3 regions of the Paenibacillus sp. DP01 genome follow, and region 3 is predicted to be linked to each of the others. Evidence: riboswitches for the same ligand, from Rfam matches in the RefSeq annotation. Region 3 holds a riboswitch; each other region holds the start of a gene.
What was found. A riboswitch is a leader RNA that binds a small molecule or an ion and turns the genes downstream of it on or off. The one in region 3 is predicted to bind thiamine pyrophosphate.
Positions count from the first base shown of each region.

Region 1: it holds a riboswitch for thiamine pyrophosphate, as region 3 does, so the genes downstream of both, thiC (phosphomethylpyrimidine synthase ThiC) here and ACH59B_RS02240 (ABC transporter substrate-binding protein) in region 3, are expected to answer to the same signal.
Region 2: it holds a riboswitch for thiamine pyrophosphate, as region 3 does, so the genes downstream of both, tenA (thiaminase II) here and ACH59B_RS02240 (ABC transporter substrate-binding protein) in region 3, are expected to answer to the same signal.

Region 1 covers NZ_CP173059.1:886,773-889,044, reverse strand. Annotated here, with positions in the region: gene thiC (phosphomethylpyrimidine synthase ThiC) at 1-1,109, opposite strand, end outside; TPP riboswitch at 1,297-1,408, opposite strand; gene ACH59B_RS03995 (IclR family transcriptional regulator) at 1,526-2,269, opposite strand.
Region 2 covers NZ_CP173059.1:4,434,657-4,436,928, reverse strand. Annotated here, with positions in the region: gene thiM (hydroxyethylthiazole kinase) at 1-378, opposite strand, end outside; gene tenA (thiaminase II) at 404-1,093, opposite strand; TPP riboswitch at 1,226-1,328, opposite strand; gene ACH59B_RS19390 (NAD-dependent malic enzyme) at 1,398-2,272, opposite strand, start outside.
Region 3 covers NZ_CP173059.1:504,859-507,130, forward strand. Annotated here, with positions in the region: gene ACH59B_RS02240 (ABC transporter substrate-binding protein) at 6-1,049, opposite strand; TPP riboswitch at 1,245-1,354, opposite strand; gene ACH59B_RS02245 (pyridoxamine 5'-phosphate oxidase family protein) at 1,624-2,058, shown strand.

The sequences.
Region 1 (2,272 bases), 380 kb from region 3:
TTCATAATTTCACAGATTTCTTCAAAATGCGTATACAAAAAGTTCTCCTGATGGTGTGCAAGGCACCAAGCTGCCATAATCGACCCGCCCCGGGATACAATTCCCGTCATTCTATTCGCCGTCATCGGTATATATCGCAGCAATACACCCGCATGGATCGTAAAATAGTCCACTCCCTGCTCCGCCTGCTCAATCAGCGTGTCTCGATACAGCTCCCACGTCAGCTTCTCAGCTTCGCCGTTCACCTTTTCCAGTGCCTGATATAGCGGCACCGTTCCAATCGGTACGGGAGAATTCCTGATGATCCATTCGCGCGTCGTATGGATATTACGGCCTGTGGACAGGTCCATGACGGTGTCTGAGCCCCAGCGTACAGCCCAGGCCATCTTCTCCACTTCCTCCTCGATGGAGGACGTAACCGCGGAATTTCCAATGTTTGCATTGATCTTTACGTGAAATTGGCGCCCAATGACCATGGGTTCGCTTTCCGGGTGATTGATATTTGAAGGTAAAATAGCTCGTCCAGCCGCCAGCTCCTGTCGTACAAACTCGGGCTCTACGCCTTCGCGGATCGCCGCAAATTCCATTTCAGGCGTAATGATCCCTTGCCGCGCATAGTGCATTTGCGTCACAGTACGCCCTTGCGAAGCCCGTAGCGGACGGTTGGTCACGCCGGGAAATTCCACTGTCTCCCGTTTGGAGCCGGGTTTCAGTCCATTATCCTCCGGCTTGATGGCGCGGCCCTCATAAGCCTCCACATCTCCCCGTTCCAGTGCCCAAGCTCGCCGTAATGGTGGCAATCCCTGACGGATGTCGACCTGGTAGGCTTCGTCCGTCATCGGACCGCTGGTATCATACACACGCAGTGGCTCATGATGCTCGGTGCCCTGCGGCGTATGTGTGGGTTGTAGCGCGATTTCACGCTCAGGCACAGCAATATCCGGCCGAGAACCTTGAATATACACCTTACGGCTCCCCGGAAAGGGCTTTAGCCCACTGGCTTGCTCCGCTTTGGCCTTCTCTCCCTCCACTTCTATTATTCCCGCCAATCCTGCATCTGCTGATTTCATTCCTGTTTCTTTTGTTCCTTTTGTTTCTGTCGGTTTCATGATCCATTCCTCCCGTATCGTTGAAATGACACACCGATCCGGAACCATTCCCAGGGTGGCGCTGATCTATGCAAAAAAGCCGGTTCCCTAGGGAACCGGCTAATCAAACGAGACAGCTATCCAAACCGATCGCACGTGGAATAATCATATTCCAATGCGCGGTCGTAGACAGCAGCTGCGTATACATTTCAATGGCCGATTACTTCCCTACGCTGGTATGATCCAGATCAGGTGCAAAGGGTCCGGAATCTTGCCTGATTCCATCTCAGCCCGCATTACAGGCTCCCCCAGTAACTGTGATAATTTCTATTCACATGAATTGGCGGCTATAACAAACATCCCGCCATCTCTATCAGACTACTTTAAATTTATAGCTTTGGCAACCCTTGTATGATTTCCTTTTGTATTGATTACTGTCACGGAAGCATAAGCCCCATTTCCTTGGCTGCTTCGATCAAAATCGGTGCAAACTCATGCAGCGTCTCGGGCGCAAGTCGACTGACCGGGCCGGATACAGATAAAGCCGCCGTGACCTGTCCCTTTCGGTTCACAATAGGCGCGGCCACAGCCGCAGCTCCTGGCTCACGTTCTTCATAGCTGGTCGCATAGCCCTTCTCACGAATGTCCTGCAGCTGGGCTTTATAAACCTCCGGGTCTACCGAAGGTGGCCATTCTTCACTGCTTAGCAAAACCTCCAGCTCCTGCGGTGGCATAAAGGCCGCCAGCACCTTGCTGGAGGCTCCCACAGCCAGCGGCATACGCGCACCCACAGGCGCAACCCTGCGGATCGCCTGATTGCTCTGCACGGCTTGTATGCGAATACGCATGCTTCCATCCCGCAGGTACAAGCTGACCGTTTCCCCTAAGCGATCACGCAGTCCTTCCATTGCAGGCTGTAACAACACCGCCGGCTCATCGCTTTGGGACAGATGCGTGGACAGCTCCCATATGCGAAAACCAAGCCTATATTTTTCCGTTTCGGCATTCCGAACGACAAATCCCCGATCCTCCAGCGTAGTCAAAAGACGATGAACAGTGCTTTTATGTAGACCAATTTGGGAGGCAATCTCCGTTAGACCAAGATCAGATTCTGCGGTAAAACACAGCAGTATATCAAGTGCACGCTCTACAGCGCGGACGGTTAATTTACGGTCTTCCATCGT
Region 2 (2,272 bases), 1.8 Mb from region 3:
ATTGCCTCGTACTAGTGAGATGTTAACCTCGTTTAGAATTCGTAGTGCTGACTCGGTTCTAAAGCTAGTCGCTCCTGCACCGACCGGATCTAACAGAACTGGAACACCGTGAGCATTCGCCGATTGTCCAGCAAGGATCATGGCATCCACCAGCTCACGGTTTAGCGTACCGATATTTAACACGACGGCGCCCGCTATTTTGGCCATATCTGCTACTTCCTCGGGTGCATAAGCCATCACCGGGGAAGCCCCTAGTGCATATAGGCCGTTGGCTGTAAAGTTGGTGACCACCACATTGGTTATATTATGAACGAGGGGGTTGCTGTTTTGTACCTTTGTCAGGAGCGCCGAATAACTTTGTTCCCATATATTCATCATGTTTATCCTCTCTCATCTATACTGATTATTCCAAGACCGTAGCGCGCATCTGGACGGGCCATTGTTCCTGCTTATAAGCCATATCCCAGAACATATATTCCAGCTGGCAGCTTAGCATAAAATGCTCAATCATCCGCTCTCGCTCGGCAGCCGTGGCGACTTTCGCCCAAGCATCCACACGCTCTCGATATTTGAAGGTTACATCTTCAATTTGGTTGCCATAGAAGCAAATCCACTCATAGAACGGATGAGACTCGTCTGGTCTTACCTCATCCATTAGCCTGCGTCCAATTTCAAGATATGTCCATGGACATGGTAGCAGCACGGCCATGATTTCCCCAAGACTACCCTCATGTGCGACGGTCAGCATATGGCGGATATAATGATGAGCGGACGGAGCGAGTGGATATCCCTGCATCTCTTCATAGGTGACACCTGCGATAGCACAAAAATTTTGATGCGGATGAACCTCGCTGTTGAGAATAAAAGAGATCTGTTCGTTAAATACAGCCATATCCTCCCGGCTCGTGCTTTTGGAGATCGCGATGCCGTAAATCCGCATGTAGGCGTTCAAATATTCAAAGTCTTGTTTTACATAGTGAATCAGCTGTTCCCTTGTTAAATTTCCTTCAGCAATACCTCTCACAAAGGGATGCTCATAAATGGCTTGAAAAATGCCATCCGCCTGTCGACGGAGCTCTTGCGAAAAACTCATTTCCCCACCTCCAACAAAAATGGAGAACAAGAAGTCCCGTAAGATACAATTCTCGGAACAATGCCAAAAAGCCGCCCCGAAAACTGGAGCGGCTTCAACATAGGTTCAATGCGCAAAAACGCCTGAAACCCTATATAGAAGGCTCCACTTTCCTACGCTAGTACGAACTAGATCAGGTTCAAAGGGTCCAAGATTCATTCTTGTCTCAGCCATAATGGCTCCCCTAGTGGACTTTCCTATTCTTTTGACTAATACTGTACATTTGTTCCTATGTTATGTCAAACTGCTTATGCCTAGTGAAGGATTAGTGAGGGTGATGGATTACACTTTCCACGGCTTTGACCCTCACATATTCCGGTTTCCACATTGCATCCCGAATGGCTTGCTCAATATCTGGAAGGTGTGCCTGAGCTACCTGATCCTGAATTGCGGCCTTTGCTACCGCAACCGCAACCGCAAACGAAACATCACGTAATTTTCGAATATGGGGCAGCAGTGCGCCGCCAAGTTCATTCGAATCTACGGCGTTGGCAACGGCATCAGCTGCTGCGGTAAACATGGAAGGAGTGATTCTTTTAGCCTTGACCACAATCGTACCCAGACCCAGTCCCGGGAAAACAAAGGCATTGTTCGCCTGTCCAATTTCAAATTTCGTACCGTTATAGGTGACGGGCTCAAAGGGACTTCCCGTAGCAATCAATGCTTTGCCATCAGTCCATCGTATCAAATCCTCGGGTACCGCTTCAGCCAGATTGGTAGGATTGGACATGGGCATAATGATCGGGCGTTCCACATGCTTTCCCATTTCCTTGATAATCTCTTCAGAAAAGGCACCCGCTACACCGGAAGTCCCAATTAAGATTGTAGGTTTTACCTGACGGATGATCTCCAACAACGGTATTTTGCCGTCTTCCGATTGGGCCCATGAGCTGATTTCTTCCTTTTTACGCACATATGGTTTCTGATAATCGAGTACATCTTCCATATCGTCCGTTAATAATCCGCGATAATCAAAGGCCCAAAACGACCTGAATGAATCTTCTTCAGGAAGCCCGTCCTCGATCATAGCGCTCCGTATTTGGTCGGCGTTACCGATTCCTGCTGCCCCTGGACCAAAGACAAGTATTTTTTGTTCACGCAGCGGAGTTTTGGTGACACCTACCGCCGAAACAATCGCAG
Region 3 (2,272 bases):
AATGATCAACGCTTGGGCAAGAAGTCGTTTGTGAAGGCCTTATCGACTTCCAAAGGTTTGCTGAGCAGCTTGCGTTCATACATCCAATCCGAGTAGTTTTGCCATACCTCTGCTTTTTGTAAACCCCATTGCGTGGCATCGTCCTGATAACGCGGGCTTAGCCATTTTTGGCTAGCAAGTACCAGTTTTTTGTCCAGCTCTGGCACAGCTTTAGTTAAGATATTCGCCGCTTCTTCTGGATGGGCGATAGTGTATTCATAGCCTTGTGCAGTAGCGTCCATGAACGCTTTGACTAGGTCAGGATCGTTTTTTATCGTCTGTTCATTGCTCACAATTACAGGTGTATAGTAATCGAGACTTTTGGAATAATCTTTTACATACAGCATATCCAAGGGCTCGCCTCGAAGCTCGGCCTCAATCCCGGTCCATGCGTAGAAAATCCAGGCAAAGTCAATATCCCGCTTCACGGCTGTAAAATAGTCTGCATTGCCCATATTGACGATTTTCACTTTGCTCACATCACCTTGGTCTGAATCCATGATGGATTTCATGACCGCTTCTTCTACAGGAGAACCCCAGCCGCCGTAGCTTTTACCCTCGAAATCTTTCGGGCTTTTAATTCCGCGGTCTACCGGAGCTGCGAAGCCAGAGGTGTTATGCTGAATCACCGCAGCGATGGATACGAGCGGTACGCCTTGGATACGAGCCTGAGTGACGCCTTCTTGATAGCTGATACCAAAAGGTGCAGCATTCGAAGCAACCATTTGGTCGGCTCCGCCTGAACCTGGTTGAACAATTTGGACATTCAAGCCTGCTTTTTCGTAAAATCCTTTGTCCTTGGCGACATAGAGTCCCGTGTGATTCGTATTGGGTGTCCAGTCGAGCACGACTTTAACATCTTTGAGCCCCTTTGCCGAGGTAGACGTTGAAGTGTCGGCAGCAGGAACCTCCTTTTGAGATGTAGGGGGATTGCCGCCGCAAGCGGTCAGAGTCATAGCCATGAGCCACAGACTGATCAGACCCAGGCTTAACATTTTCATGCGCTTCATCGTTGTGTTCTCTCCTTTTTAATTACCCGTTATCCGTCCAATCAGACAGTTTATATTCCCCATTTTCACAAAAATCACATCTGCCGGAAGCAATCTTTCCAACAACTTTATCTTCAACAAAAAAAGCGTCCCGAGATTCCGGGACGCTTGCGCTTGTATATACCAAAGTAAGGGATGTCCTGTTTTAATAAAAGGCACATCTTGCTTAAGCATTCCTACGCTGGCATTACCCAGATCAGGTTGTAAGGGTCAGTGTCTTGGGACACACTCTCAGCCGGCCGATTCCAGCACCCCTGGCATTGTATGGTTTAATGGGTTCGTTTATTCGGGTTTACTACGACGATTATATGCCTTGAAAGCAGGTCTGTCCAGCCTTGAGGGAGCGCTCACGGTTCATTTGTCGAACGACAGGGTACACTTTTACTGTGAGCTTTGATCTGAAAATGGACATGAATCATTCAGATCTGTTTCGGTCATGTTATTTTCAGAACAGCTACACTGTATGTTTAGGAGAGCTGGTGCCAAGTGGCATAGCCCTATAGAATTCTAATTCGTAAAAAGGAGTTGTTGTACTGTGGGTAAAACGGAGACACTGGATCGCAGTCAGCTGGAACAAGCCATTGTGAAGGCTTTGGATAACAACAAATTTTGCTCGTTAGGTACGGTTGAGGGCGGAAAACCGAAAGTACGCTATATGGCCCTTTTTAACGATGGAATGAACATTCATCTGGCGACGGATCGCAAAACACATAAAGTGGATGAGCTAAAGGACAATCCGAATGCTTATCTGTTGCTGGGCTATGAAGTGGGTGGCACGAAGGAAGTCTTGGAAGTGGAGGCTACCGTCCAGATTACAGCTGATGAGGGGTTACGCAAACAAGTGTGGAATGATTCTCTGAAAAAATGGTTTTCCGGACCAGATGATCCCGATTATGTCATCTTAGACGTCAATCCGACTCGTATTGAGTACGTGGGTCAACAAACGGAGCGCCAGGTGTGGACGAAATAGAAACAATATAAACGAACAAGCCAGTAAATTTCCAACTTTTTCAGGAGATTTATTGGCTTTTTTTATACGCAAAATAATTATTTTTTCATAAATATTTTAAGCAAATGACTACTCTTTTGTCTGGCGTTGGATTAAAATAGGAATGGTGGGTTCAAAGCTTACATATATGTGCAAAAGTATGTATATGAGGCATACACCTTAATGAGGAGGGGTA